Marinagarivorans cellulosilyticus: one gene and its partner. Each later gene encodes a partner of the first gene's protein in a complex. Links are inferred from orthologs where the notes say so. Each region holds a gene or a part of one and is shown in the gene's direction. Other genes may lie near its edges. The genes, in order: MARGE09_RS08695 and MARGE09_RS13465.

Region 1 (16,028 bases):
CCCGCACTACAGTACGTTTTGGCAGTAATGATTACAGTGGCCGTGCACGCGGTATAACGCCAGCCTATTTTTCTATGCGCAATTGGGAGATCGCCCAAGGTGTGTTTATTAATAACGATGATGTCGAGCGTTACAGCTCTGTCATCGTCATCGGCGCCACCGTTGCAGAGCAATTATTTCCCAATACCCAAAACCCTATTGGCGAATACGTGCTGATGAACAATAGCTTTTACCAAGTTATAGGTACCCTTAAAGCAAAGGGCGCCAGCGCAGGTGGGCGAGATATTGATGATGAGGTGTACATCCCTATTACCACAGCACAATTAAAACTTTTTGGCCGGCCTTATTTATCTAGCATTATAGTGAAAGTGAGTAGCACCGACCTACTGCCTACAATTGAAGCAACCGTAACGCAAGAACTTAAACGCCGCCACGGCCGCGAAGACTTTATGGTACGTAATACGGCCACACTGGTTGAAGCTATTAGCGATACACAAGATACCTTGACATGGATGCTAGGCTCTGTGGCCGCTATATCACTATTTGTAGGTGGTATTGGCGTTATGAATATTATGCTGGTGAATGTCTCTGAGCGCCGCCGAGAAATCGGCTTACGCATTGCCACCGGAGCTAAACCTTCAGATATTTTACGGCAGTTCAATATTGAAGCCTTAATGGTTTGCTTACTAGGCGGGCTTATTGGCGTAGGTTTAGGCTTATTAATATCTCTCGTTTTACAACAGGCCGCTATTGCCGTCGCATTTTCATTAGCGCCACCCTTATTAGCCTTTACAACATCACTGTTAGTGGGTGTCATTTTTGGCTATGCCCCCGCGCATAAGGCGGCCTCCGTTAACCCTATTCAAGCGCTAGCAGAAGAATAATGTCGCGTTACTTTGATCAGCTTTTCCGTTTACCCACATTACGCCTTGCCATAATAGGCCTAATATTAGCTGCAAGCGGCTGCAACCATTACACACCGCAAGCGCTACCAGCCACACAAATACCCGAGGCCTTTAACAACATTACCGACACCCAGGCAGGGAAAGAAACGCAATGGCAATTAGTGCCTTTAACGCAATGGTGGCAAGTATTCGGCTCGCCAGAGCTGAACCAGCTGTTTACAGAATTAGAGCTAAATAACTTTGACCTAAAAACCGCTGCCATTTCGTTACGCCAAGCTAGCGCCATGTACGCTCAACAACGCAGTAACAACTGGCCCACGCTGGATACCAGTATAAACAACCGCAATGGGATTAGTTTTGATAACGGCAGCCATAACCACAGCAACACAGCTAGCATTAATGCAGGTTACAACGTCGACTTATGGGGCCAGCGCGATGCCGAAAACAGCAGCGCGGCAATGGCCTTGGTTGCGCAGCAAGAAAGTTATCGCAGCACCGTATTACAAATGCGCGCGCAACTTGCTCAAACCTATTTAAATACCCTCGCCTTACGCGAACGAGAAGAGATAGCCCAACAAAATTTAAACGCCGGCACCAACCTATTCAAACTCATTGAGCTGCGTTTTGAAGCTGGTATTGCGTCGCGCATAGAGCTAGACCAACAACGCAATGTTCTACTCAATAGCCAAGCCCAATTACATACCCTGCAGCGCAACCGTGTAACCAGCGAGCGGGCATTGGCCATATTACTCGGAAGGGCCAGCATCGTCGCATCGGATATACAAGGTATGTTTACCCAGATTAAAACACCCAATATCTCACCACTACAACCTGCAGCGCTCCTGGAAACACGCCCCGATATTGCCATAGCAGAAGCTTACCTACGCGAACAGGAAGCCAATGTTTATGTACAGCGTAAAAAGCGGTGGCCACGATTAAACCTTAGCGCGAACGTGAACCTAAGCAACTTGGCGGACATAAACCAAGGCTGGAGTGGGAATTTAGTTGAAGGGCTAACAATGCCTATTTTTAATGCTGGTAATATTAAGCAACAAATCGCCTATGCCGAAGGAGGCTTAGAAAAAGCACAATTAGGCTATCAACTCACTGTATTAAAAGCATTCTCAGACACCCTAGAAACACTAAGCGAATGGCAGCATCAAGCTCGATTGCAACCAATACGGGAGCAAGAATTAGCAAACAATCGGCAGTTATATTCCTTAGCACGGCTGCGCTACGAAGCAGGTGATACAGACTTTTTAACGCTACTGGCGGCGCAGCGTAGTTGGTTTAACGCAAGGGACAGCCACATTCAAGCACGACATCAACACCTTCAAGCCGCTGTAAATGTTTATCGCGCCATGGGCGGGAAATTAAACTATATGGGAGAATAGACCTCAATTAAACAAAATAATATCATCATCCAATAAGGGCGTTGCATAGTACCTTTTTTCAGCTGGGGTCAAAGCCTCTACCGCACTTTCCATTAGTGATCGTAACTCAATATTTTGTTTTATCTGTGACCCAAGTAGCTGATTTTCTCTTTCTATTGCAGCATTAACAATATCGAGAATTGTATTTTCCTGATCGGCATCTAGCCCCATAACAGGAAAAGCAGTAATTAATTGCGATAGCAAATCCTCACGAACATGGCGCTGTGTTTCCAGTAAGTGGTCATTAATACGATATAAGCAGCGCGTGAAATTATTCAGATTATTAACGACGCTAAGTTTTTCGGCCGCAGAAGTGACCCGCTCGCGATGTAATTTTGAGTGATGATCCAGCCAAGAGCTCATGGAATCTGCAAAAATAGCCACATTATCTTTCAATATATCGCTATCACGGGGGTTACAAAATTCGATATCAATAATTAATAGGATTTGCTCGCCATGATACGTAAATTGGCTATCATCTCGCCCATCTACATACGCTTCAGCGCCATGCAGCGCAGCCCGCTGGTGAAGCCTGACTGTATCACCAAATTTAATATGACGAGATTCCTCATTAAATTGAAACTGCGCAAAGCCAGAACACCCTAGGTCTTGTAGGGTTTTATGAGCACAACATAAAAAAGATTCCAGATTATGACACTCAATTAACCTACGAGATGCACGCGCGACAATGCCCGCCTGATAAGCACTTTGCATTGCGCTCATGGTGGTATCTTCATCAGAGACTTTCATATATTAATCCTTTGACTTTACAACCAATACAACGGCAAACGGCCAATAAATAGGCTACACAACAATTAACTAAAGGCGATTAAACTCAACTAAAAGTCATTTTCGCTACATTGACCTTAGGCTTAGTTTCAAAAATCGGCGAGAAATTAAATGAACTGTTCGCTAATGGCCCATTTTTTTCATGGCGCGTAACTCATTATTGCTTATAATCAGTTTTCGTTAATTTGATATAACCAAGTTGTTGCGTTGGTTTCAAGGATGAGCATCACGGAGAGCTGTGCCGAACACTATTCGGCCTACGCAATCATTGCAGGCTGTTGTCCTCTATGCTCGATATAAGTACCCCATTAAAAAGAGATATTAAATCACCCGCGAATGCCTTAAAACGCTCCAAGCGGCTTGTTATTCCAACACTAGGATTATCATTAAAAAGATTTTCAGTATTTCCACGCTATTGCCATATACAACATACTCAACTTTCACCGGGTAAATTTTGTGGCGACAGAACACTGCTTGCAGCCAATGGTGTTAGCGGGCTAAAGAGTACGGCCAACCTCAGCTACATGCTGCAAGTATCCATACTGTGCCCTCAAAAATTTATTTTTGGTTTTGTAGCACCGCAAGGAACGCTATTCTTAAATGGTCGCAAAATCACCGAGCATGATATTTTTGTGCTTAAAGCTGACGCCCTATACGATATGGTGGTTGCCCCAAACACCACACTTTTTGCATTTTCAATTGAAGATATTGACAACACAAATCACGAAGACCAAAAAACAAAGAATTCATTAATAAATACATTAAAGCAGCGCCTAATTTCCCCTAGCTCTGATAGCCAGCAACCTTTTTTAACACTCACCCGAAATGATCTTCGCGATACATTAATCAAACAATTTGATAGTTCGACAACCGCCCAGCCCCTATCGGTATTTGAGCTATCAGCGCAGCTATTAAATTCGAGCAACGCAAGCTTGTACCGCCCCAATAGCCGCAATAACCTGCTACTGAGAACACTGCGCTTAATGCAGGCGCAACCTTTTGCTTTTCGTAAAATTTCGGACGTAGCCCAAGCCTGCCATGTTTCGCAACGCGGGTTAGAGAAAGCCTTTGATGATGTACTAAACGGCAGCCCAGGCGAGTATTTAAAAGCTATTCAACTTAATCGTTACCGGTCAGCAATTATCCAAAACGCCGATAATTTAAAGCTCAGCTTGGCCGATATCGCCGGGCAGCTAGGCGCAGTAAACTATTCACGCCTGAGTAAAGACTACAAATCATTCTTTGAGCAACTGCCTAGCAATACCCGTAGGCGCCTTGAATAAGGCCTGCTTGCACTTAAACCCGGTAACATTCCCTCCCACCGAGGCCGCCCTTACTAAAAAGGCATTAAAAAAGCCCATAAAGCGGGTGCTCTATGGGCTATAGGATGTTGCATAAAGAGACTTCCATAAACAAGCTCCTTGCCAGTGATCATTCAGCCAATGGACGGGAGCTCTAAGGAATTACGTGTTCAAAAACAGCACGCTAAAATCTAATAACATACTTATTAGTTACATCCTACGCGGCCTTCTGTGGAAACAGCGATATCGTCAAACCAAACATTTTCGACGCCCTTATTATCTCCAAATGATCTCCAACCAAATGAAACATGATTGTCTATCTTAGAATCTGCAGAAACTGTGCTGAAGAATTGGCCTGGGTCGCGCGCCCATGCAGATGGAGACACCGCCTCAAGTATTACCTGCCCATCAACCCAAGCGTAAACCTGATCAAACATACTATTTTTAACAACGGCAAACTCTAAACACACCCACTGATTAGCAGGAATGGTTGCGGTTGGAACGATGTTCTCTGTGCCTGCATCAATACCTTTAGGTAAGAATGCACCTAAAATTGCATCTTGTAGCGTACCAAAACGAAGCTCTTGCTTATTAGAACCGCTCATTTCAGTAGAGTAAGCCATAAAGTGCACGTGATTCCCATCACCACCTTTAACCCCACCGCCTAGCGCCACCGGAATATTCATCCAAAAGCGAGAATAAAAAGCATCCTGCCCACTGGGTAAATCTTGAAAAATAAATGATGGCTGAATTGAAGTACCTCCCGTTTTAATCCTTACAGAATTAGAACCAGAGTGAGCTTTGCTGGAGTCAATCAAGGCAAAAGTACTGGCACCAGCGCTATTGCCTTGCGGGTCTATCTGATACTGCAAGAATGTTTTCCAGCCAGAAGGAGCCGTATTATTCGATTGACCTTCAAAATCATCATTAATAATTAAATTACCGTTGCCAGGGTTCGACGCACTGCTTGTAGTAGCTTGACTAGAAGAGCTCACAGCAGGCGCACTAGAACTTGTAACCGCCGAAGATGAACTACCCTCAACCACGCCACCACAGCTACCGCCTTGATAAACAGCGATGTTATCGAGCTGAACATCCCCAGCTTCGGCCGCCAGATTGAAGTACAAGCGGGCATCGGCGGCTGTTGCATCAGCCGTCACTACTGGTGAGAAGTTTTGGTACTGAGCCGTTAGTATCTCGTCGATATGGCCACCGCTGATATTCGCATAACCACCCGTGGCATTATTATCAAAACCCACCGTTAAGCTACGCATTCCTGCGCTAGCAGTCGTTTTCGCATCAAAGCAAATTACATATTGCTCACCAGCAGTCACACTCAACTCGTGCGTCATCTGCACAGCCCAAGGCTCCGCTGTATTCGCTGAAGGTATAGAAAAACTAACTTCACCACCAAAGCTCGCCGAAGGAATTACATTAAAACCTTCCCCTCCATTAGCGAAAGTGCCAGGGCTACTCAATAAGCTCATACCTACTGGTGCTGCACTGCTGGAAGACGCCTCAATCGAGCTTGATTGCTCCGCCTCAGAACTCGAGCTTTCACAAACTTGCGCGACAGCAATAAGGCCAGTGGCTACGTTTAAGTAGTAGGCAACGTCTGCAGCACAGCTCGCATCTGAAGCGTCACACATATTAAAATGCTGAGACATAGCAGATTCGATATAACCCGCTAATGTCGGCGAATTCGTTTTACCATACAAATCACCACCAACATCAGCCACATCAATGGGGCCTCCGAGACCACCAGCTGTTTTCCCATCTGCTGTTGGCACACCATGACAAGCTATGCAGCCCTCAAAAAGAGTCTCCCCCGATGCAAACTGGCCGCCATTAGGTTCTTCACAGGCCTCTTCCGAGCTAGAAACAGCAGCAGAACTGCTTGAAACAACCACAGCCTGGCTTGAAGAGCTTTCGACTGAGCTCGATGAAGGCGCAACCGAACTGCTGGGAACAACCACTTCAGAGCTACTAGAAACAGCAGCCTCAGAGCTAACTTCCACCGCACTACTAGAGCTATTATCAGTAGCAACACACGCAGAAAGCATCACAGACGCACTAGCTAGTAAGGCCGAGCGCCAATGCTGTGCAACCAATTGTTGAAGGGGAGTATCAAGCATAATTATTCTCGTTTGGGTTAAAAAACACTTTCTCGTTACGAGCGGGTCCTAGCTAAGCCGTCACTACCGTGTAAAAGTAATATTCCTAAACGCTTCAAATAACGCTAAAAGTATAATTATTGATTATTTATCCACCAATTGTATGGCGGCAGATGTGAAGAAACAAGAAGACTCACTAGTAGAACTGTTTTGAACCAAAGATCTAATAACCACATCACAAAAATCCACGCATTGCGTGACAGTCCCCCTGCAGTAGCCCCAACAGTTATAGGCGCTATTTCACCCAACTCCACTTAATTACTGGACGCAACCGCGCTATTGGCTAACACTAAGCAAAGTAATACCTTAGTATCACCGTGCCTGTGAAACAGGCTAGGCTAACACGACTAAGCGCACCACTAGCGCTCGACCAGTAAGCGCGGAAAATGGCAATTAATTCCAACACAGCAGACAAAATGGCACCAATGGAAAAGCAACAACCCCAAATACGTATTAGCGTGCAAAGTGAAGACTTTGATCAAAACCTGCAATATCAACAATTGCGGGTTTCCTCAGCAATAGGCGCTGTAGTTACATTCACAGGGTTGGTACGCGAATTCGCGCCCACCACAGCCAATACAGCCCACGGCAAAACAAACTTTGAGTTAGAGCATTACCCAGGGATGACAGAGCAAGTACTTGAGCAAATAGCCAATAATGCCTGCAAACAATGGCCACTTGATGCAGTTACGGTGATCCACCGTGTAGGCAAGCTAAGCTCTTGCGCGCAAATTGTATTTGTTGGCGTCGCTAGCGCTCATCGGCAGGCCGCTTTTGAAGCCTGCCATTGCATTATCGATTTATTAAAAACACAGGCACCTTTTTGGAAAAAAGAAGGCGATAAATGGGTCGAAGCCAAAGAAAGCGATCAACATGCCGCCACCCGCTGGCTAAGCAATAATGCTTAAATATTTTGTGGCACTACGCAACAGCCGCTATTGGCAGGCGCTTATTGTGCACTACAGCGCCGACCCCAAACTAATTTTCAAACAGTTTCGCTTAGGTGTTATTGGTTTTGCGATAGGCTTAGGCCTTATTATTGTGGCCAATAACAATATGCCTGCCTCCATCGAGCAAGAGCTTTGCGTTTTGGCCGGCCTCATTATTGGCGGCGTAGGCTTTATAGTGGCCATGCTCGCCCAAATGCGATTAATGATCGGCCGCTTTGTTCGTTTTTACAGCCAAGACAACAAATAGCACAACTTAATAAACGCCCCTATAAAAGTAAAAAAACTGTTATCCAAATTACTATTACTGAACAGAGTTATCGGCGCTGAAGCGGTGACTAGTGCATTACAGCCATGCGCCCTTATCATTAATATTAACCTAACACCGCACAACCTATCGCCACAGTGCCTAAAAGTCCCGCCCCGTTATCGGCGTCAACTTGCAGCCTGTTTGATTTGGGTCTGCGCAACACGATAATAATGCATCGACGGAATTGCTATAAACCGTATTCCAAAAAACTTCTGAGTGAAAATTATCCGCAGGCATCCAATGATTTAAAGGATATGTATTGCCGCGTTCATTCGCACCTTTAATTGGCATGCGCCCAGCGGCAGATGCAATTATGCCCATGTCGCAACTGTTTAAATTGCCAATGCGATGGCAACCGTTGCAGGTATTATCGCGCGTTGTTATTGCCTGGGGCTCTGGCCATGAATTAAAAGCTGAACCAATATAATTATTGTAATACCCCCAAGGGTCGGTCGGTACTTTATGCCAAACTTGGCCAATATAAGGGCTATACATAAAAGGGTCGGCATCGTGGCAACTACCACATTCTTTCGTGGCAGTAGCTTGCGGTGTCCACCAAAATTGCTCAGCGCTTACGCGGCCTGCCGGCGGTATTTTTTCGTTCGGGGGCGGTACACGGCTGGCATCAAAACCAGCGCTATCACCTTCTGGCGATTCCGCATGAAACCAACAAGTATCACCAGTGGCCACGCTATGCAAAATAATATCAACTTCGTCGTACAGCGGGCTTTGTGGTTCTCGTAAATACTCTCTGCGGCAAAAAGCCGATATCTGTACCTCCCCACGGGACAAATCCAACACTTTAGAATATGGCGTACACTGGCCAAAGGTATCGTCAGCATAAGGCAACATGGCAGGTTTATCACACGTTGTTACCTTGCTGTAATCTTTTGGAATTTCACCGTTAACCGTAATGGGTACAACTTCGCCATCATTACAATTAAAGGCAGGAATTTCACCAATTAAATCGGTACACATTTGGCCATATTGCAAAAGTGTTTCTGGCTCGCTAGCCGCCTTTTGCGTTTCAATTTTACTGCAACCGCCCAGCCCCAATAATGCCATGCATGCCATTAGTAATATGCGCTTTAAATGCAAACAATCGTTACCCATTGATAGCGCCTCCGGCCAATTTCACACTCACTGGGGTAGCCGCCAACGCAGCTGTATGCCTAACGACAGGTAAAGCAACCTCCCGAATTGCTGCTATATAACGAATATAACCGGTGCACCGACAAATATTGCCACCAATCCATTTCTCGATCATATTATCTAATTCACGCTCTTCGATTTTGGTAACAGCCAAATGCTCCAATAAAGCAGTAGCCGCCATTAAAAAACCCGAGGTGCAGTAACCACATTGAAAAGAAAAATGCTTTAAAAAAGCGTCCTGTAATGGCGCTAATTGGTCCTGATTACCGAGCGATTCCACCGTGTACACATGCATACCGTTAATCGCACTGAGTGGGGTTGAGCACGACAAGGCTTTTTCCAACGGCGCATCTTTCTGATTTCGCACAGCTACCGTACAGGCACGGCATACACCCACACCGCAACAAAATTTTGTGCCCGTTAAGTTTTCTCGCTCGTGCAAATAATCTACCAACGCCATATCGGCATCGTCTGCTTTTGCTGTAGCGACTTTACCATTTACGTAAAACTGTACCCCTGTATTATTTACACTCATGCTAAAGCCTCCAGAATATGGCTATTTTTAACTGGCAACTGCGTAAAGCGATGACCATCTATCGCCATGGCTAAAGCATTTAAAATAGCCGGCGCAATCGGGCACATAACGGCCTCGGCAATACCGCGTGCTGTAGTTTCGCCTTTACCCGGCGGTAATACGATTAGCTGCTGGTTTTTAGGAACATCGGCCATTTTGGCTAAGTGGTAACGATTTAAATTCCACAAGCCGTTACCAGGCCCGTCGGCGCTAATAGGGCAGTCTTCCAGCAAGGCATAACCTATTGCCATTGCAACCCCCCCTTGCGATTGGCCGCTAATTAACTCGGGGCAATGCTGTACACCAGCACTTAATACACTAACGCAATCACGCACTCTTACATCACCCGTATTTGGGTTTACCATGACAGCAACCAATGCCCCACAAGGCGCATAAGTGCTGCGGCCATAGTTAAAGGCTTCTGGCGGCGGGTTAACCACCTTTAAGCGCTTAACAGGTTGCAGATTAAATTCATCGGTACCGACTGCAATGTAATCTAGTGGCAAAGTTAAACTTGGGTTTATTTTTGTTAACGCCGAAAACCGAAAATTACCGAGTGAAAACTGCCCGACAAAAGAAGCATGCACAGCAGCATAAGTGGGTAAACGCTGATCGAAGATAACAGCAACAATAGAGCTCCAATCAATAGGCGATTGCCCCTCAACAATACAATAGCCATCCTGCCAACGTAAATCGTCATGGGATAACGTGCGCCCCAGCAAGTGAATAACAGCCGGCAATACTGCCTCGAGTAAAAAAGCTAACCCTGCCTGCTCAACCACATGATATTGGTAAAAAGCGCCCAAACAAGCGCTCGCCGACCCCGACGCTTTAATAACGTAATTATCCGCTGATGACTGGCTACTTGAAGTTGTTAGCCCTAAAGCATCAAAATACGCGGCATCTCCCATTTTTATATGGCTGGCATTCAAACCTAAATACCTTGCTGGCGCTAACCCCAGTGCCGTGGCTGCGCCATTGCCCATATCTATATAAGGGGTGCGTACGGTAAGTGTGCCATCACGGTTTAGTTGCACACCACCAAACATGCCGTCGCCACTGGTACCATAAGCTTCGTTCGATAATGCTAACCCCACGCCATAGCGCAAACCTTCGCGGCGGTATTCACGCTGCACTTTTTTACGATCGCGCCATAAAGAGTGAACCTCTAGTTGGTCTAAAATTTCTGTGAGTTGTAAATCTTGTGTTATTGGCGCACCTGTAATGGTTTGGCTATTAGATGTTAATAAATTCTTCCTGCGCAGGTTAAAAGGGCTCTTTTTAAAGTAATAGGCCGCTTCATCAATTAGGGTTTCTATTGCTAAAAATGCTTGCGGGCCGCCAAAGCCGCGCTGTGAACCGCCTAAAATATCTTTAGTATTGGTAGCCTTGGCTGTCGCCACAGCTTTGGGGATATCGTAAGCACAAAAACTACTCAACGCTGCCAGCTGAGCAACATAAGGGCTCAGGTTTTCTCGGCCACCGCCATTCATAACAAAGTCGCATTCCAGCGCTTGCATGCGTCCGCTTTTATCAAAAGCCAAAGTTTCCCAAAAATCGGTTTTATGCCGTTTAAGGCCAACTTGAAATTGTTCGAAGCGGGTATGCGACCAACGCAAAACTGCACCTTTAGCATAAGGCGCAGCCATAGCTAAATACATTGTGAAATATGATTTATCTCGGCCGCCAAAGCCTCCACCGGGGTAACACGAAATAAGTTCGACAGCATCGTCTTTATATAACGGGTATGCACAATTATCAGCGCTAAAAATTTCTGCAGCACCCGCTATATCGCCTACGGGGGATTGCGTACCCAGAAGTAAATGTAACTTATTTTTTTGACTATCGTACCATGCCAGCCCCGCCTCAGGCTCCATAAACATGGGGTCCATCACTTGGGTTTTAAATTTTTGATGGAAACACTGCCAACCCAAGTCATCCGCCGAGGCAATGTCATCACGAATACTATTCGCTATAGCAGGGTAACGGGTGGCGTAATCATCACTGGCAACCTTGCTAAAGCCTTGTGCGGCATCACGCACATAATTACTATTCGGGCTGTAATCACTGACCGGTTGGCTAGCGGAAGAAAACTGGTACGCGATGCACTGTTTATTAAATTGTAGAATTTTTAATGCCTTGCGATAAACATCAAAGCTACTAAAAATTAACAAGGCCACCGGCTGGCCATAATAATCAGGCATTTTATTAATAGCGGTAAAAAAAGGCTTACTCATGCCGCCGCCAAGGCTCATGTTATCTGCAGCTAGTTTAGCCGCATCAACAACGGCAATGGGCTGCAGTGCCTTGGGTAACATGCTATAGCTATAGCCCGTTACAACACTATCTATTCGGTCACAACGCAATGGATGCACGATGTATTCTTTATTGGGCCAAGCAGGAATGTCTTTTGCGCGAAAATCCCTAGCATACAATTTTTGCCCCAAGACCTTTGGCAAACCATCAATACGCTGCACCGCCTTGCCAGGCTCCGGAGCCCAAGATGGCTGGTAAGCAGGGCTAGCCCCCGTACGCTCAAGTTCACGAGCGTTGGCCGCTAGGCTTGCCGGCAAACTCGAAACCGTTAACCCCACGGCAGAGCCACCAGCCAATGTTCTTATAAAGCGCCTTTTATGTTGGTCTACCCCATCATCAGCTAACAAAGTACTGCCCTCTCATGCCATTGTAATTATTTTGGAGGGAGTCTAATTGATGCCACCAAACAATGGTATGCCAGCCTGCAAAGCTGCGCAGCCTAACGTGAACAAAAGATTGTTTTCACGTCATAAGTCAAAAAAACCAGCAACACCAGTCACTAGGCTTTAAAAACTAGCGCCTAACGAAAGCGCCAACACCACGAGCGGCACCATTAGCCTTTTAAACGCGTTAGACGTTTTAAACATTACCTTACTCCAAGGCAAAAAAAACAGTGCCTTAAAACACAGAATAGCTTTTCTCTATTTTTGAATCATCAATATTTAGCAGGATATTAGATGTTGAACTGAAAGACCAATACCGACTTTTAATTCACATTTGAAATAAGGGGCATATAACAGGCATAAAAAAACGGCGCTTGAAAGCGCCGTTTTTAAAGCCAGAAAAATCTGGTTTTGATGAAGCTAAGTTATCACTTAGTAGTCAGAGGTGCCCAATGGCGGGTAAGCATTGTTAATCAATTCAATAAACTGCTTATGAAACCAACCGCCCGCATGAGGAGAAAGGAAAGGCATAGGCTCAGTTGCTTTATCGCCATCACGAATAGATCCAGGAATACACATAGTATCTAAAGCTTTACCTTCGTAAATGGGGTTAGCGGCAGAATCCACAACTTCTTTATCAACTGCATCAAGCGCATTGTATGCAGCTCCCCCTTTAGGGTAATCCTTAACATCAAACGAAATACCGTCAGCTTCACCCGGTGGCTTCATCCAAAAGAACGCATCCAAGTGGGGACGTGAGCTATCAGGTGATGCTTTTGAAGTTTCACCAACACCCGCTTTATCAACATTACACCAGTGGCCTCGGTGCGCACGCAGATCAACTTTGTCACTCAAATTAGTGCCGCGACTACCGCTACCTGGTGTTGGGCGACCAGGGCGACCCCAGCCATTACGCGCAGTATCGATAATAAACCCTGGATTAAAGCCCGGTTGCTCAGATTTCACAGCAGCGTTAAAGCGGTCGATATAGGTCATCTCATCAACCGCAGAGTTCCACTCATAGAAATCAGCCAAATCCATTTTATCGCCGTCAGCGTTGGAGATAGCAGGCTCTTCAAGTGGTGTGTAGCCAGACGTATTTGATGCAAAACCACGTACTTTACTGAAGCCACTAATGCCGTCGGTGTTAGCACCTGCAATTAATTTAATAAAGCCTTCTACGCCACGCTCTAGATTGCCATCCCAACCTAACCAGCCAGCATGTGCAATATCAAGATAGGTATAGGTGTTATCGATTTTTGCGAGCTCTTCAATAGCAATTTGCAAACCATGACCATAAACACCCAAACCAGACTCTAGACCTGGCGAAGAGTATTTCGTCAGCAAGCTATCACAGTAAGTTTCGCCGCTTGCAGAAGTTAACGCGGGCCACGTCAAAGCTGGGCCGTCAGGGTTTAGATCGGTATTGGTAATCATATTGGGGTATGAGTCTGGCTCTAACATGGCAACAAGGCGCAAGTTTGCAAATTCAGGCTTAGCTTGGAACGCATCCAGAATTTGGCCTAGATACTCATCGCGGTAGCGGGCCATGCCATCATTAGGCATAGGATCTTGTGGCTTGCCCACTTCGTAAAGCTTGCCGTTAGAAGCAAAAGCCGCACAATCACGATCGGGCAAGTTATAAACAATTACTACAACAGTCATTGGAGAGATTTGACCATCTTGTTCAGCATAGTAATTTTGTTGTGCTACAGCGGCATCAAGATGCTGAACTAACGATCGACGACCAGCTTCAATGTCCCCGCCAATCGTTGCTGTAGAGTCCATCCAAATAGCGCTTGGCTGGTGCTGAACGTACTTGATTTTATCGGTCATGGCGCCGCCATCACCTGCGATCTCAAGCGAGTAATCCATCATTGTTTTGATATCTGGACTCAAGTAAAAGTACGAATCTTGAAATGGGTTACCGTCAGTTTGCAAAGGCGCGCCAGGCCGGCCTTTAGCTGCTAGCAATGGAATATTGCCATCGTAATTGGCGACAATAGCCACATCATCATCCGCTAGACTAGGAGTGGAAGATGCCGTAGCCATGCTACTAGAAGTAACAACTGGCGCACTGCTTACATTATTAGCCGAAGAGGTAATAACCGGTGCAGAGCTTTGCGTTTGCTGCTCGGAGGAACTAGAGGTGGTGCCACCAGTACATGCAGCCATGGCCATGGCGAGCGCACTAACCCCCATGCCCTTAGCTAGAGTGGTAGACCACTGAGTAAGACCTTGTTTCATGAAAATCCTCTTTGAATTAGATGCCCAAAAACAGCATTCGTTGTTGTTAAAACCTACAATCACGGTTTTGTAAATTTCAGGATTAGGCCTCAAGCTAAAATCAATATCACGTGATACTGAACCACAGGCAATCCACTAGAGCGGTGTATCCTAAGCAAAAATGCAATAAAAAGGGATGATGAAAAATCAGTATTTGCGAGCAGCATCACATGTTCTCGGCAATTTGCTTCGCATTTTTTAGCTTTGCCCGCGACATGCCAACTTAGGAAGAGCCGGCGCGTAAGCACTTACGCGAAAGACTGGAAAATTGCCTTCAAAAAAAACTGCGTATAAAAAATAATGAATAAAATCGCCATCAAATATCATAGGCAGATAAATCACCATATATTATAAATATATGGCTATCCTCTTCGCATGTTGGCGCACATATCCTCAACAAAACCCTGTTATTTATTTTATAACCATAGCTTTACCGTTCATATTTCCTATAAGTATAAACATACGATTACACAGCCTACATTTATGGCCTGCAGGCCTATACTCTAAGAACACCGTCTTGCCTGTTTATCCAAGGAAGCCAAATGCTCAGCCTATTTTTAAAATCAAAGCCTACTGCACAAGGAATAGAAAATAGCCCCAACCGGGATACAACCGCCAAGATGATAGCGATCGACAAATCGCTCGCAACAATAGAATTCACCCCAGACGGTAAAATTATTACTGCCAACGCTATTTTTTTAAACGCAGTAGGCTATCAGCTCCAAGATATTCAGGGGCAGCACCACTCTATTTTTGTCGATGAAAAAACAAAAAAAAGCGATGCTTATCGGCAATTTTGGGCTCGCTTAAATAATGGCGAATTTATTCAGAACGAATTCAAGCGTGTCGGTAAGCAAGGTAACGACATATGGATTCAAGCGACTTACAATCCACTGCTTGATGAACACAACCGTGTTTATAAAATCATAAAATTTGCAACCGATATAACTGCACAAAAATTAATACAAGCCGATTACAGCGGCCAAATCTCAGCCATTCATAAATCACTTGCTGTCATTGAGTTCGACACCCGAGGCAATATTCTGACTGCAAACAATAACTTTTTGAGCGCCATGGGTTATCGCCTTGATGAAATAAAAGGTAAACACCACCGCCTATTTGTAAGCGATGACTACGCAAAAAGCACTGAGTACAGCGCATTTTGGCAAAGCCTAAGTGAGGGTAACTTTGAATCTGGCGAATTTATGCGGCTCAATAAAGGTGGGGACGAGGTTTGGATTCAAGCCTCCTACAACCCCATCATGGACCTTAACGGCAAACCCATTAAAGTTGTTAAGTATGCATCAGACATTACCCAGCAAGTTATAGAGCGCAGTGATTTTTCTGGGCAGATAAACGCCATCAGTAAGTCCCAAGCGGTTATTGAATTTAATTTAGACGGCACAATTATCAAAGCCAACGATAACTTTTTAAAGACCGTAGGTTATAACCTGTCAG
Region 2 (15,905 bases), 1.1 Mb from region 1 along the record:
CAAGCACTGAATACTTCAGTTTTTAGCCGCGGGCTGTTTAACATATGTTACATATAGATCCTTTAACATCTAGGATGAATAGCTCCAGAAATATTTAACCCACTAACCTAAGGAAGACTTCATGAAAGTTTTGATTCTCGCCTCTTCATTTAGCGGCCTGTGCCAGCGTGTTTTAAGAGAATTAGTATTACTCGGACATGATATTGATCAACATTACGGCATGGACGAGCCAGTACTAAGACGACAGATCTCAGCCTTTCAGCCTGATTTAATTCTGTGTCCATTTCTTACCCATCGCATACCAGAAGACATTTGGCGCGCTCATAAATGCCTTATTGTGCACCCAGGTATTGAGGGGGATCGCGGCCCTTCATCCATTGATTATGCCATTACTCAAGATGCTGCCCAATGGGGAGTTACGCTGCTACAAGCCGATAGCGAAATGGATGCTGGTGACATTTGGGGCACACAAAATTTCCCCCTTCGCCGTGCAGGCAAAACCAGTGTTTATAAGCGCGAGGTTAGCTCGACCGCCGTTGCGCTTATAAAGCAGGCTTTGCTTGACTTCGAGAACACCGCCTTCACACCCAAACCGCTCGACTACAATAACCCCAACGTTGAAGGCACTTGCAACCCGCTGCTACGACAACCGATGCGCGCCATTAATTGGGACCAAGACAACACCCATACCATCATCCAAAAACTCTTTGCTGCCGATACCACACCAGGCCTACTAGACCACCTGCTTGGCCACGACATTCACCTTTTTGGTCCCGCGAACGAGCCACACTTAAAAGGCAAGCCCAAGCAAATACTAGCGATTCGCCACGGTGCGGTTTGTATCGGCACGCTCGATGGCGCCGTTTGGATCAAGCAAATGAAGTGTAAAACACACCCAGACTTGCCAGCCATTAAACTACCAGCGGCCAGAGTGATTAATGTTTTAGCCGGCAATAGCGATTTAGGTTTAATTGGCGACTTCGATTCCAGCGCCATTGACGATATTCGCGTAGAGCGCCAAGGCGACACCGCCTACGTCTATTTTGACTTTTATAATGGCGCTGCCAACACGCAGCAATGCTTACGCCTGAAACACACCTTAGCTCAAGTAAAAACTAGTGATGCTAAAGTGATTGTCCTAATGGGCGGCGAAGACTTTTTCAGTAACGGCATACATTTAAACTGCATTGAAGCCGCTAGCGATCCAGCACTGGAATCTTGGCAGAATATTAATGCTATCGACGACGTGGTTGAGGAAATCATAAATACCCCCAACCAGCTTACCGTTGCCGCGCTTCGCAATAATGCCGGAGCTGGGGGAGCTATTTTGGCGCTCGCTTGCGACAAAGTTATTATCCGCGAAGGTGTCGTACTAAACCCGCACTACCAAAAAATGGGGCTATACGGCTCCGAGTACTGGACCTACTTACTACCAAAACGCGTAGGCCAATCACTCGCCGCCGAACTCACAAGCCAATGCGAGCCACTATTAGCGAGCGAAGCTATTAATTGCCAATTTGCGGATCAAATGCTGCCGGAGGACTGGGAGCAATACCACGAACATTTGCATCACTTCTGCCAACAGCAATCAACTCAAATCGACTTATCAGCTGAGCTTGAACGCAAGCGAGCACAGCGAGCAGCAGACGAGAAAGCGAAGCCTTTAAGTGCATACCGTACCGAAGAACTTGCCAAAATGAGAGAGATTTTTTACAACCCAGAAAGCTCTTACCACATGGAACGCAAACTGTTTGTGTACAAAGGCAAACCGCCAGTAGCAGCGCAGCATGAAAATGCACCGCAGGCCTCAGCCTCAAACGCTAACGTCGCTTAGATCTTTCTATATGCGGGGGGCACACCCTCCCGCTTTTCCTGCATAACAATCCTACTTTAGCTTTTCCATCACGAAGGGCGTATCCCCTACCAGAAACGTCAACAGCTCGGCGTCGCGATCATAGCTAAATTCAAAGTCCGCAAAAACATCACAATTACCCGCGTCATCATGCAAAAAGACCAAATACCCCTTTGGCGCTTTAGGGTCGGCAACCTTGTCGTGTTTATTCGTCTCGTAGCGGCACGTTTTTTTCATGTCGTCGCGAACAAAGCGCGATAGCGATAGCTCGCATAACTCCTCAGCCTGTAAATTCAAACCTATCGTCGTATTGCCATCACTGTACTGCCACTGTCCTTGCAGACCATTTGTCGCACAGCCAACCAAAGAGCTCAGCGCGCCCCCCAGCATTAATAGCGTTTTTCTCATACCCACCTCCTATAAAAACTCATGGCGATAACACCCTATAAAGTTGCACGATTAATGCGCAATTAACGATTGCTTTTGTAGCATGCGTTCAACCACCAAAGCCTCTTCGCGCGTCAGCGGCTTATAACCACGCGGCTCACGCCAGCCATAGCCCCAGCGAAAGGATGTCGGCCAATAAGGCGAGCCGCCTATACGCACACCAATCAGCATCGCTACTCCAACTGCTGGCTCGCCAAGGTCATCGACGCAAACACGCAAAGCCTCATCGGCAGCCATTCTCGTCATGTAATCACCACCTTGCCAATAAGCCATATCATGGGCAACGCAGCATGATTGCCACAAGGTGTAATCCCAAACAGTACCATCGGGGAACATCGAGCAGCCATCAGTTGAAAAGGGTAATAACTGCGGCGCACTTTCTTGCGCTTTGACGCCATTAACAACAGTAAAAGCAGTGAATATCAATAGCATACATAAACAAGAGAATGAACGCTTATGGTATGCTTGCACCCCTTGATTCCTCCATTCAGCAACGTGGCGAGAACTTCGCATGATCCGTGTATATGGCATAAAAAATTGTGACACCGTAAAAAAAGCCGTATCTTGGCTCAATGAGCACAATATAGAGCATGAGTTTTTTGATGTAAAAACTTGCGGCCTCACACTCAAACAAATAGACGCATGGCGCGAGGCACTCGGCGCCGATACGCTCATCAACAAGCGCAGCACAACATGGAAGCAGTTATCGCCAACAGATCAAGAGCGCGTCTTACAACCTCAAGGCTTAGCCATAGTGCTGGCCAACCCAACATTGATCAAGCGCCCCCTTGTCGAGCACCACGATGGCGTCAGTGTTGGTTTTAGTGAAGCACAGTACAGCGCACTCTTTCACTCGCCCTCATAATTTTTATTTTTAAATCGTTTAGTCGTATTAGGAAAACACAATGACACAAGTTTATGCCCTCGGATTAGGTATTGGCCACCAAAACAGCAATGGTGACTGGTTAGACACATTTTTTGCCCTACCGTTGGTCAACCCCGAAAACGCAACAGCACAAGCTTTTATCAAAGCCTTAAATGTTAACGCCGAACAAGGCACCTACATTCCCAGCAGTACACAGCTGGCCGCCCTAGCAGACGCACTAGAGGGTAATAATTCGGAGCAAGCCGCGCTTGCACGCCAATTACAAGACAGCCAAGCTCCAATCGTTGCTGTGGTATTAAGCGAAAACAACGGCCCCAAAACTGTACCCGAAGCCTACCTAAAGCTTCACTTACTCAGCCATCGCTTAGTTAAACCGCATGAAACTTCGCTCGAAGGTATTTTCGCTTCGCTGCCCAATGTGGCATGGACAAACCAAGGTCCTATCGACCTAACCGAGCTGCCCGCCAAACAACTAGCAGCCCGCTTAAAGGGCCAAGTCATCAGTGTCGACAGCGTTGATAAATTCCCCAAAATGACCGACTACGTCGTGCCTTCTGGCGTACGTATTGCCGATACAGCCCGCGTACGCTTAGGTGCGCACATTGGCCAAGGCACAACCATCATGCACGAAGGCTTTGTTAATTTTAATGCAGGCACCTTAGGCGTTAGCATGGTTGAAGGCCGCATTTCTGCCGGTGTTATTGTCGGCGAAGGCAGCGACTTGGGTGGCGGCTGTTCCACAATGGGCACGCTCTCTGGCGGTGGCAACATCGTTATTTCTGTTGGCAAAGAAAGCCTAATTGGCGCCAACGCCGGTATCGGCATCCCCTTAGGTGACCGTTGCACTGTAGAGTCTGGTTTGTATATCACCGCAGGCACTAAAGTAATTTTACTCGACGATAGCAACCAACCAGTCAAAGAAGTAAAAGCGCGCGATCTTGCCAGCAAAGCCGACTTACTCTTCCGTCGCAACTCGCTTACTGGTGCTGTGGAATGCAAAACCAATAAAACAGCTATTGCTTTAAACGAAGAATTGCACGCTAACAACTAAGTCTACCTAGCACTTAGCTGTTTAGTACGCACAAGGCCTGTAGCCACCTTCTTGCTGCAGGCCTTTATATCCGCATCACTTGCAACCCTGCGCTTTTAGCCTACCAACACTAAAGATTTACTCATGACCAACCCCCTAAGCCCTACCCTGCAGCTCGCCTGCGACTTAATCGCTCAACCGTCTGTCACCCCAGAAGATGCCAATTGCCAAGAAATGATGATTGCGCGCTTAGAGGCTATTGGCTTTAAAGCTGAACGTTTACGCTTTGGTGATGTAGATAACTTTTGGGCTGTGCGCGGTAGCGATGGCCCCATTCTGGCCTATGCAGGCCATACCGATGTGGTACCCACAGGGCCACAAGAGCAGTGGGATAACCCGCCGTTTGAACCCAAAATCGAAAACGATATTTTATACGGCCGCGGTGCAGCTGATATGAAAGGCAGCCTTGCCGCCATGATTACCGCCTGCGAAAATTTCATTGCAGAGCACCCCAACCACAACGGCCGCATCGCCTTTTTAATTACCAGTGACGAAGAAGGTCCCGCCATTAATGGCACAGTTAAAGTGATTGAATGGCTAGAAGCCCGCAATGAAAAAATCACTTGGTGCCTAGTAGGCGAGCCCTCCAGCACGAACAAAGTCGGCGATATTATTAAAAATGGCCGGCGCGGTTCGCTAGGTGCGCAACTCACCATTAAAGGTAAACAAGGCCATGTTGCATACCCCCACCTAGCCGCCAACCCCATTCATTTGGTGGCACCAGCCATTGCGCAACTCAGCGCAGAACACTGGGATAACGGCAACGATCACTTCCCTGCCACCAGTTTTCAAATATCAAATTTTAACAGTGGCACCGGCGCAACCAATGTAATCCCTGGCGAAGCGCACATCGTTTTTAACTTTCGCTTTTCTACCGAAGTTACAGAACAACAACTGCGCGAACGTTCAGAAGCCATATTAAATGAGCACAAACTCAATTATGACCTAACATGGACACTCTCTGGCCAACCCTTCCTTACTGCCGAAGGCAAGCTAGTAGAAGCCGCAGCAGGCGCCATTAAAGCCGTAACAGGCTACGAAACCGAGCTATCAACATCGGGAGGCACTTCAGACGGGCGCTTTATTGCCCCCACCGGCGCACAAGTGGTAGAGCTTGGCCCCTTGAATGCCACCATCCACCAAGTGAATGAGCACGTTTGCGCCTCGGATTTAGATAAGCTCAGCTTAATTTACCAATCCATGATGGAACGCCTGTTTAATGACTGAATCTACAAAAAACAGCGATAAAAACGGCTTAACGCACCTTAATGCCGCAGGTGAAGCTCATATGGTCGATGTCGGCCAGAAGGCGGTTACCGAACGCTCCGCGACGGCAACTGGCTATGTCGAAATGCAACCTCAAACACTGCAAATGATTAACGATGGCAATCATAAAAAGGGGGACGTATTTGCGGTGGCGCGCATTGCCGGCATACAAGCGGCCAAACAAACAAGCCAGTTAATCCCTTTATGCCACCCATTAATGCTAACCAAAATTGCTGTCGAACTTACAGCGCAGCCCGAGCTTAGTCGGGTGCGCATTGAGGCAACCTGCAAACTTGCCGGCAAAACGGGCGTAGAGATGGAAGCACTCACAGCGGTATCGGTTGCTGCGTTAACCCTTTACGATATGTGTAAAGCTGTCGATAAAAGCATGACCATCACTGGCACGACATTAGTCGCTAAAAGTGGCGGCCGCAGCGGCAACTGGCACGCTTAGTTTGACCTTCAACCGCACAGCCCCTAACCAACAAGAGTTTAATGTATGTCCTCTATTAAACTGTGCTTTTTCGCCGCACTGAGTGAATCTCTTGGAGTGCGCGACGAAAACTACCCGCTAGATTCCACCATATCGCTTGACGCGCTAAAAAAAGCACTCACACAGCGCGGGCAACACTGGCAAGCGCTGGCCGATCCCAGTATCCTCTGCGCCATCAACCAAGAGATGGCCGCCGGCAATCCAGATATAAACCCCAATGACGAAGTTGCCTTTTTTCCACCGGTAACCGGTGGTTAATCAACAACTTTCAGCCAGCGGCACCCCAATTACACATTACACGGTAACCAATGCCCACCACCGATCCAAACTCTGTCGGGCTCGTTAGCCCTCAAAAAATTCACTTTAGCGAGCCCTTCACTTTAGCTTGCGGGCACACGCTGCCAGACTACGACCTTATGGTCGAAACCTACGGCAAACTGAATGCCCAAAAATCAAATGCTGTCCTTATTTGCCATGCGCTTTCTGGCAGCCAGCATGCGGCGGGTTTTTACGAAGGAGAAGAAAAACCCGGCTGGTGGGATGCGTACATTGGCCCAGGTAAAGCCATCGATACCAACCATTTTTTTGTCGTTTCTATGAATAATATTGGCGGCTGTCATGGGTCTACAGGCCCCACCAGCCTCAACCCAAAAACAGGAAAAGCCTGGGGCAGCGATTTCCCGCCGCTGCGTGTACGCGATTGGGTACACAATCAAGCTAAACTGGCCGATCACCTCGGTATTGATCAATGGGCGGCGGTTGTTGGCGGCAGCCTGGGTGGCATGCAAGCCATGCGCTGGGCCTTAGAATACCCAGAGCGCCTGCGCCATTGCGTCGTAATTGCCTCCGCAATGAAGCTAACAGCGCAAAATATAGCCTTTAACCAAACCGCTCGCCAAGCGATTATGGCCGACCCTGAGTTTATGGACGGCCATTATTTAGAAAATAGCACGCTGCCCGAATCCGGCTTGTCTGTCGCTCGCATGATTGGCCACATTACGTATTTATCCGATGATGGTATGGGCGAAAAATTCGGCCGCGCATTGCGCTCTGGTAGTTTTGAACAAGGCAGCGATGTGCCCGTAGAATTTCAAATAGAAAGCTACTTGCGCTACCAAGGCAGTAAATTTTCAAAATCATTCGACGCTAACACTTACATTCTAATGACTCGCGCGCTGGACTACTTTGACCTTGCCCGAGAATACCAAGACGACCCGGTAAAAGCTTTTCAGCAGGCCCAGTGTGATTTCGCCGTTATTTCATTTGATAGCGATTGGCGATTTGCGCCCGAGCGATCACGCGAAATTGCCACCGCACTATTACATGCAGACAAAAATGTTTTTTATGCTGAAATCGAATCGCCTTACGGGCACGATGCATTTTTAGTTCCCAATCAACCACGCTATGAAGCGCTTTTTTCAAGCTATATGCAAAAGGTCGCCAGCACATGCGCATAGACCAAAAAATCATTGAAAACTGGATTAAACCTAATGCCCGGGTACTGGACTTAGGCTGCGGTGATGGCAGCTTGCTCAACCATTTAACGCAAACAAAAAACATACGCGGCTATGGCCTTGAAATTAGTGAGCAAGGCATTTTGGCATGTGTTAAAAAAGGCATTAATGTTATTGAGCAAGACCTAGATGGCGGGCTCAGCAATTTTGCAGATCAAAGTTTTGATACCGTTATTATGTCGCAAGTACTGCAAACTATGCACTACCCCGACAAAGTACTTGCCGAAATGATGCGCGTTGGCCGCGAAGCGATTGTGACCTTCCCTAACTTTGGTCACTGGCGCGCGCGCTGGCATTTAGCCGTCGGCGGGAAAATGCCCGTCTCCGACTTGCTACCTTATGAATGGTACAACACCCCGAATATTCACTTTTGTACATTCAAAGATTTTGAGGTGCTGTGCAAACAGTTGAACTACCAAGTCATCGATAGGCAAGTTGCAGCAGAAACAGCGCCGGACAAATGGCTCCACCCGCTGCGCCCCAACCTATTTGGCGAAACGGCTATTTATCGCATTCGCGGCTAGTGTAAATGTTATGCGCGATTATTTAATCGCGCGCTATTTGTGCCAACAGCCTATCTAGCACATTAGCAAAAGCTTGTCTGTCGCTATTATTTAATGGCGCTGGCCCGCCCGTTGCTTGCCCGGCATTTCGCATCTCCTCCATAAAATTACGCATAGCCAAACGCTGCTCAATATTATTAGGGGTGAATTTTTCACCGCGCGGGCTAATCACTTGCACGCCCTTTGCGATGACTTCAGCCGCTAAAGGAATATCAGCAGTAATCAGTAAATCCCCCACCTGGCAATGCTGGACAATATAATTATCTGCCACATCAAAACCGGCCGGCACCACAACAGACCGAATAACCGGTGATGGCGGTGTGCGAAGCGCTTGATTTGCCACCAAAATCAGTGGCACCTGCACACGATTAGCCGCTTTAAATAAAATATCTTTAATCACATTAGGACACGCATCGGCGTCTACCCAAATTTGCATTTTTTTGCCATCCCCCATTAACACATGCGTGCAGCCTATTCGATGGACATGCACGACGCCAGCACTAGCTACAACCACAAAACAAAATGAACAAAAAATAGACAGGGCGCGCCATTAGATGTATAGTCGCGCCTCTTTTGACTTGATGCCATAACAGTAAAGCGCTTTTCGGCAGATGCCATGCGCGGGTAAAGGGTGGAGTTTTCAACCAGCAGGAACGCGGTTGATGTGAATACAACGGCGTTGTACCACACAAAACACCACATATCCTCAACCCAACTTTGCTACACATGGCATTGTAATTTACTAGGCACCGAGTACCCCACTGCGAAGACGCAAGGGCTGCAGGTGTAGGGAATCTAACCCAAACCCTATAGGTTTGGGTAGCGACTAAACATTTAGCGGCAGCGACTACGTCTTGCAACACCTCCTTAGCCTTTGGGCTTTCGAGCTCGTCAGACGCCCTCATGCACTTAACCTTCAATTGCGTAACTGCAATTATAAGGTAGCGCCATGAGTAAACCGTATGCCGCCCAACATATTCGCACGCTTCCTTGCACGCACCTTACCGCCCTCGCAATTGGCACCTCCCGCCGCAACACCACAGGAAACCTGCATGACCCAACCTAGCCAGACGTTTGAGCAACTGGGCCTCAACGACCAAATTCTTAAAGCCATTAAACACATTGGCTACGAGACCCCCTCCCCTATTCAACAGCAAGCTATTCCCGTAATGCTTGAAGGCCGTGATATTTTGGGCCAAGCCCAAACCGGTACCGGTAAAACAGCCGCATTTGCACTGCCAATACTGCAAATGGTCGATGCCAAGCAACATTCGCCTCAAGTATTAGTACTTGCGCCAACACGCGAACTTGCAATTCAGGTAGCCGAAGCGTTTCAAAACTACGCCCAAGACATTAAAGGCTTTCACGTACTCCCCATATATGGCGGCCAAGGTTACGAGCAACAAATACGTGCCTTAAAGCGCGGCGTACAAGTTATTGTAGGGACTCCTGGGCGCGTAATGGATCACATGCGCAAAGGTACCCTAAAGCTCGATGGTTTAAAGCACTTAGTACTGGATGAAGCTGACGAAATGCTTCGCATGGGTTTTATCGACGACGTAGAGTGGGTACTCGAGCGCACCCCTCAAGACCGCCAAATTGCGCTGTTTTCAGCAACAATGCCAAAAGAAATTGCCCGCGTTGCCAACACCTATTTACAAAACCCACAGCATGTAAAAATTGAAGTCACCACAACCACGGCGACCACCATTCGCCAGCGCTTTTGGCCTGTGGGCGGCATCAGCAAAATGGATGCCCTTACGCGCATATTAGAAGCAGAAAAATTCGATGCTGTGATTATGTTTGTGCGCACTAAAACCGCCACCGTTGAGCTTGCCGAAAAGCTTGAAGCGCGCGGCTACAGCGCATCAGCGCTTAATGGTGATATTTCGCAGAACATTCGCGAGCGCACTGTTGAGCGCCTTAAAAACGGAAAAATTGATATCTTAATCGCAACAGATGTTGCCGCTCGCGGGCTGGACGTTGATCGCATTAGTCATGTTATCAACTACGATATCCCATACGATACCGAAGCCTACGTACACCGCATTGGCCGTACTGGCCGCGCCGGCCGCCAAGGCGATGCGATTTTATTTGTCGCGCGCCGCGAAATGCGCATGCTGCGCACCATCGAGCGCGCTACCGGCAAAGATATTGAGCAAATGAAACTGCCATCGGTTGCCGATATCAACGAGCAGCGCCAACAACGCTTTAAGCAGCAAATACTTGATACCATTGCCGGCGAAAACTTGGACATTTACACCAAGCTTATCGAAGAAATGCAAGCCGAAAGCCCCAGCGACCTAATTGCACTTGCAGCTGCGTTGGCCAAAATGGTACACGGCGAGCAACCACTATTATTAGAAGATCGCCCAGAGCGCGCGCCACGTGAATTTAAAGAGCGTGACGATCGGCCATCGCGCGACGGCCGCCGCCGTGAGCGCGATGGCCGAGAAGGCCGCAGTAAGCGTCGCACCGAAAGCGATGTACCCATGGAAAGCTACCGCTTAGAAGTGGGCCGCGATGACGGCGTAAAACCCGGTAACATTGTTGGCGCCATCGCCAACGAAGCCGATATCAGCAGCCAGCACATTCACAACATTCGCATTAGCGAAAACTACACAACCGTTGAGCTACCTGCAGGCATGCCACCTGCATTGCTTAACAAGTTGCGGTCGGTGTGGGTTTGCCAAAAACAGCTGCAAATCTCACCAATGACGCCAGGCAGCAATACCAAAGAGCACGCGCCCCGCAAAGAGCGCAAACGCCCTTCTGGTGATCGCCCAAGTTTTGAAAAGCCCAAAACGCGAAAGAAGCGCGCCAACCAAGATTAATTTAAAACTTGCATTTGCGTAGCACCAAAGGCCACCGTTACCCAACGGTGGCCTTTTTGCTTAAAGCGCCAAGCTTTTTCAGGCCATAAATATTCCACCGAGACCCCACATGACATTCGCCACCATGGCTTTAAGCCCGGCCCTATTACAAGCCATTAGCGAAAAAGGTTACCTAAGCCCTACCGCCATTCAAGCACAAGCGATTCCCGCCATTTTGACTGGCGCAGACGTTGTCGCAACAGCACAAACAGGCACAGGTAAAACCGCTAGTTTTGTGCTGCCATTATTACAAATGCTCAGTAATGAAACCACCGAGGGCACGCGCACACGACGCCCCAAACGCTTTCGTGCGCTAATCATTAGCCCAACGCGAGAACTCGCATTACAAATTGAAGACAATATTCACCAATACAGCCGACACCTCGATATTCGCGCAACCGCGATGGTGGGAGGTATGACTTACCAACAACAAAAACAAAAGCTTATCGAAGGCATCGATATTTTAGTCGCCACGCCAGGACGCTTGCTGGATATGGCCAATCAGCGCGCGCTGCACTTCGATGAAGTAAAAACCTTAGTGCTAGACGAAGCCGATAGAATGCTAGATATGGGGTTTATTGACGACATCCATAAAATACTAAATAAACTACCCAAGCAACGCCAAACCTTACTGTTTTCGGCTACGCTGCCTAAAGCCATACGCAAGCTGGCCAACAGTGAAATTCACAACCCTATAGAAATCACTATAGATCCCCAAAAGGCCGCCGCACCCAAAATTGAGCAGTGGCTAGTGGCAATAGATAAACACAACAAATCAGCTCTGCTTAGCCACTTAATTAAAGAGCAGCATTGGACGCAGGCGTTAATTTTTATTCGCACGCAACATGGCGCCGCCAAGCTTGTAAGCCAATTAGAAAAACGCGGCATCGCTGCCGAGGCTATTCACGGCGGTAGAAGCCAAGCATCACGCAGCCAAATACTGGCTGACTTTAAAACCGGCAAAATTCAATTTTTAGTCGCAACCGGTGTTGCCGCACGCGGTATCGATATCAATGAGCTTTCGCGCGTCGTTAATTACGACCTACCTGACGACACCGATGATTATATCCACCGCATCGGCCGCACAGGGCGGGCCGGCCTAAAAGGCGAAGGCATATCACTCGTGTCCAAAGACGATTTCAAACGCCTCTGCGCCATCGAGCGCAGGCTCAACAAAATTATTACTCGTAAAGAAATCGATGGATTTAGCGTTACTAAAGGCCTCCCCCCATCCAATTTAAACTTCACACTAAAAAGTGTCCAAAAATCGCCTTATAGCGCAAGCGAAGAAAACCTTGCCGCCAAAGCAGCTAAAAAACCAACGCCAATAAAAGCCTCAAAAGAGGCCCCAAAAAGTGCAGCCAACGTATGGGCACAATGGGTTGATAAAAACAAGGGCTAAGGCGCCATTGCCCGCCCTGCTGCGCCAATAAAATTATTTTTCAAAGCAACACCAAACATTCCAATAGATAACTTGCGTGTCATTTAATGTTGGCTATTCTGATTTAAGCCACAAGGGTATCGCTAAAAGAATAATTGTTTCGTGCGTGCGAAAAACACCGCCAAAGAGTCGAAATTCACGCAGGGTAAGGCCCACACCAGCCTTACCCTACGGATAGTAGACAGTGAAAATTGATTCTCAGTCAGTTAGGGTTCAATAACAAAAACGGTGACGCCGCAGCACGAAAAAATATACTTTTAGAGGTACTCCAAAATAAAAAACACAAAAGGGCACCTCTAAAAATAGTAATTTTTGTGTGAGAGCAAGGAAGTACCGCCCGGAGAGCCGCAGTTTACATGGTGTAAATGAGGACTCGAGGACGGAGCTGACGCCGCTATCGCGGAAAAAGTGCATTTTTAGAGATGCCCAAAAACTTATATAGGAATAAACGATGAGTGATGCGACTAATTCCAGTGACCCAGTACGCCCACTAAACGAAGCTGATCACCGTTTAGTTAAAGAAATTAATGAGCAATGGACGCGCGAACAAGCGCTAAGTGAATTAAAAGGCCATTTACAAATTGCCATTGAGGTGGAGCTAGCTACCATTCCCATTTATCTATACACCTATTACTCCATTAACCGAACACCAGACTCCTTCCCCGACTCAGACATTTCCCGCTTTGCCGACAAGGCGGGTTCGACCATTATGAGTGTCGCGGTTGAAGAGATGCTACACATGTCTTTGGCATCGAACATTTTATATTCGCTGGGCCAACAGCCAGAGCTTTACCTTAAATCACCAGGCCCCTATCCCAGTAATTTACCCGGCCACAGCAAGTTAGGGCCCGACCACAAGCCGCTAGCCTTGCCTTTGTCGAAGCTTTCACTCGAACAAATGTGGCACTTTTTAGAAATTGAATACCCGGCAAAAGCCGATGCCCCGCCTGAAGGCAAAAACTGGCAAACCATTGGCCAAATTTACGCTTATATTCGCTGCATAATTAGCTCCGAGCACATCAAAGACAGCGACTTTCACCAGGGCCGAGAAAAACATCAAATACAACCCACCAATTATTCACCAAACAGTATCGATACGGTCTACCCAGAACGCAGCTTTGATAAAACCTGCCCTGAGCCCGCCCCAGCTAAAAATTCTGCTGCGGCTGTAGCCAGCTTTTCGAGCCAAGAAAATAGCCACGCAGGGCCTTCGGCCTTAATGACAATTGATTCATGCGAACGCGCACTACAAGCCATTCAAACCATTGATGCGCAAGGTGAAGGCTACGGCCCGAGTAAATTTGATGATCAAACCCAGCAAGAATTATCACACTATTATAAATTCCTAAGCTTGCAGTCCGAGCTAGCAGGCTATAGCGAAAGCCACGAACGTTTGCCTTGCGAGCCCAAACCACCCAAAGCGGCCGACAGACAATACAGCCCTGCAGAACTAACCAATATTGTTTACGACTTCCCAGACAACCCGGTTGCTGCCAGCTATCCGGCTGGGCGTAGCGATGTGGCTAATGTGGTTAGCGGGCTCTATCAATACATGCTGATTATGACTGAGAGTATTTTTTTACAAGATCCAAAAGAGCAAAAAGTCTACTTTAATAAATCCCTCCACCGCTCGATGATCTGGATTTTAGATAAAATTATTCAAGCCATGCGCGAGGTAAACTTAGACGGTGTTACTCCCTCGAAGTCAACCCGCAGCCTTCGCTTAGCGCCAACCTTCGAAAACATCAATTTAGGCCCTCGCGACCAAGCTTTTGCAAACCTAACCAATATGTGTGATCAACTCGATGCAAAATATGGCAACGAGCATTGGTACACTTATGATATTCAATCCTATGTGAAAAAAGTCAAAAGCCTGCCCGATGTAAGCAAACTGTGGAAAAAAGACAGCACTGGATGTGATGTTAAAAAATACCACGGCATCCCTAAGTTCCCAGCCAATCCACCCGCAACAATTAATAGCGATGAAGCCCGACACGCGTGCATGGGGCTAAACAGCTGCAAAAATCAGGGGCGTACTCAGGATAACAATTGCGCGGGACAGGGTTATTGCTCTACTGCGCTATCGTATAATTTTGCCAAACCCGAACAGCCTAGCATTAGTGATCACACATGCCATGTGCTAAATGATTGCAAAGGCCAAGGCGGTTGCGGGCTTTATGGAACCGGCGACGAGCAAAATAACCCAGGCGCCAATGACTGCGCTGTATTAGGCTCTTGTGCCACACCCATTAATGCAGAACGCTTTAGTACCGACGGCCCCAACCAAGGTAAAAGTGTTTGGCTTCGCGCACGAAAAGTTTTTGAAGAAAAAACATGGCCCGAGCTACGCGCTAAAAACAAAAGCCTACCCGAAAAGCCTGCCCCAGTACCGCACCATGATTTATTCAAATACGGCCCAACGATAGAATGGATACACGATTACAGCGGCGAAGGCATGACCGCATGCGGTGCTAGCGGTATGAGTGGCGCCGGTAGTTGTGCATGATTAATATAAAAAAAGAAAATTTGGCACAAGGTCGCATGGAAGCGACCATTAACCATAAATTAGGCTTAGGCGTTGGCTTGCGCAACGTGCATTTCGACCATATTTTAAAACAAAAACCTAACGTCGATTGGTTTGAGGCTATTTCTGAAAATTTTATGGATTCCGGCGGTAGGCCACGTGCAGTAATACGAAAAATAGCGCAACACTACCCTGTTGTATTGCATGGTGTATCCATGTCTATAGGCAGCACCGACCCACTTGATATTCATTATTTGAATCGATTAAAAACACTGGCCGATGAACTTCAAGCGCGCTGGGTCAGTGATCACTTATGCTGGACGGGCGTTCACAGCATTAACAGCCACGACCTATTGCCTTTACCGCTCAACGAAGACACCCTGCAACATGTCACCGCTCGCGTATTACAAGCACAAGAACATTTAAACCGCCCATTGGTACTCGAAAACCCCAGCACTTACGTTCGCTTTCGCCATTCAACACTGAGCGAGCCCGAATTTTTAACGGCCCTGTGCGCCGCAACGGGCTGTAAATTACTGTTAGATGTAAATAATGTGTACGTCAGTTGTTTTAACGCCGGCACAAATCCATATGATTATTTGGCCCAATTCCCTTTTGAGCATGTAGTGCAAATGCATTTAGCTGGCCACCAACACTGCGGCACACATATTATCGACACCCATGATCAACCTGTAAGCCAAGATGTTTGGGCACTTTTTCAAACCGCTTGGCAACGCAGTAATGGCGCCGCCACACTGCTGGAATGGGATGGCGATGTCCCTGCTTTTGAGCAACTCCACGAAGAAATTCTGCGCGCAAGACATTATATGAATGCCGCAAGCCAACCCGTAAAAGCAGCACAAAATACGCTAAATAATCACAATAAAAACCCATCTACGCCCATCGACTTTATGCTGCCCGATGTTATGGCACACAGCCGAGTACATAACGTATGA

What was found.
Region 2: the proteins of MARGE09_RS08695 (region 1) and MARGE09_RS13465 are in contact, whole or in part, in a crystal structure (PDB 1FMA), measured with the Escherichia coli proteins. The link is inferred for Marinagarivorans cellulosilyticus from one-to-one orthologs.

The regions. Positions count from the first base shown.
Region 1 is NZ_AP023086.1:2,215,438-2,231,465, reverse strand. The notes cover bases 5,819-8,768. They hold MARGE09_RS08695 (molybdenum cofactor biosynthesis protein MoaE), read left to right. Parts: upstream 5,819-7,027; coding sequence 7,028-7,510; downstream 7,511-8,768. Other genes in these bases: MARGE09_RS08685 (hypothetical protein), read right to left, coding at 7,959-8,768; MARGE09_RS08690 (hypothetical protein), read left to right, coding at 7,503-7,799; MARGE09_RS08700 (hypothetical protein), read right to left, coding at 5,819-6,563. In the rest of the region: MARGE09_RS08720 (MacB family efflux pump subunit), read left to right, coding at 1-884; MARGE09_RS08715 (TolC family protein), read left to right, coding at 884-2,299; MARGE09_RS08710 (hypothetical protein), read right to left, coding at 2,303-3,088; MARGE09_RS08705 (AraC family transcriptional regulator), read left to right, coding at 3,415-4,410; more of MARGE09_RS08700, read right to left, coding at 4,635-5,818; more of MARGE09_RS08685, read right to left, coding at 8,769-8,972; MARGE09_RS08680 ((2Fe-2S)-binding protein), read right to left, coding at 8,965-9,546; MARGE09_RS08675 (xanthine dehydrogenase family protein molybdopterin-binding subunit), read right to left, coding at 9,543-12,248; MARGE09_RS08670 (glycoside hydrolase family 6 protein), read right to left, coding at 12,717-14,531; MARGE09_RS08665 (methyl-accepting chemotaxis protein), read left to right, coding at 15,113-16,028. UniProt on the Escherichia coli protein: Converts molybdopterin precursor Z to molybdopterin. This requires the incorporation of two sulfur atoms into precursor Z to generate a dithiolene group. The sulfur is provided by MoaD.
Region 2 is NZ_AP023086.1:3,351,255-3,367,159, reverse strand. What follows is about bases 4,840-7,666. They hold MARGE09_RS13465 (MoaD/ThiS family protein), read left to right. Parts: upstream 4,840-6,040; coding sequence 6,041-6,292; downstream 6,293-7,666. Other genes in these bases: metW (methionine biosynthesis protein MetW), read left to right, coding at 7,482-7,666; metX (homoserine O-succinyltransferase MetX), read left to right, coding at 6,343-7,491; moaC (cyclic pyranopterin monophosphate synthase MoaC), read left to right, coding at 5,495-5,995; dapE (succinyl-diaminopimelate desuccinylase), read left to right, coding at 4,840-5,502. Outside these bases: MARGE09_RS13500 (enoyl-CoA hydratase-related protein), read left to right, coding at 122-1,834; MARGE09_RS13495 (hypothetical protein), read right to left, coding at 1,886-2,260; MARGE09_RS13490 (FAD-binding oxidoreductase), read right to left, coding at 2,312-2,731; MARGE09_RS13485 (Spx/MgsR family RNA polymerase-binding regulatory protein), read left to right, coding at 2,811-3,164; dapD (2,3,4,5-tetrahydropyridine-2,6-dicarboxylate N-succinyltransferase), read left to right, coding at 3,205-4,236; more of dapE, read left to right, coding at 4,360-4,839; more of metW, read left to right, coding at 7,667-8,072; MARGE09_RS13450 (YaiI/YqxD family protein), read right to left, coding at 8,095-8,547; MARGE09_RS13445 (DEAD/DEAH box helicase), read left to right, coding at 9,164-10,945; MARGE09_RS13440 (DEAD/DEAH box helicase), read left to right, coding at 11,055-12,386; MARGE09_RS13435 (ferritin-like domain-containing protein), read left to right, coding at 12,877-14,931; bufB (MNIO family bufferin maturase), read left to right, coding at 14,928-15,905; MARGE09_RS13425 (HvfC/BufC N-terminal domain-containing protein), read left to right, coding at 15,902-15,905. UniProt on the Escherichia coli protein: Involved in sulfur transfer in the conversion of molybdopterin precursor Z to molybdopterin.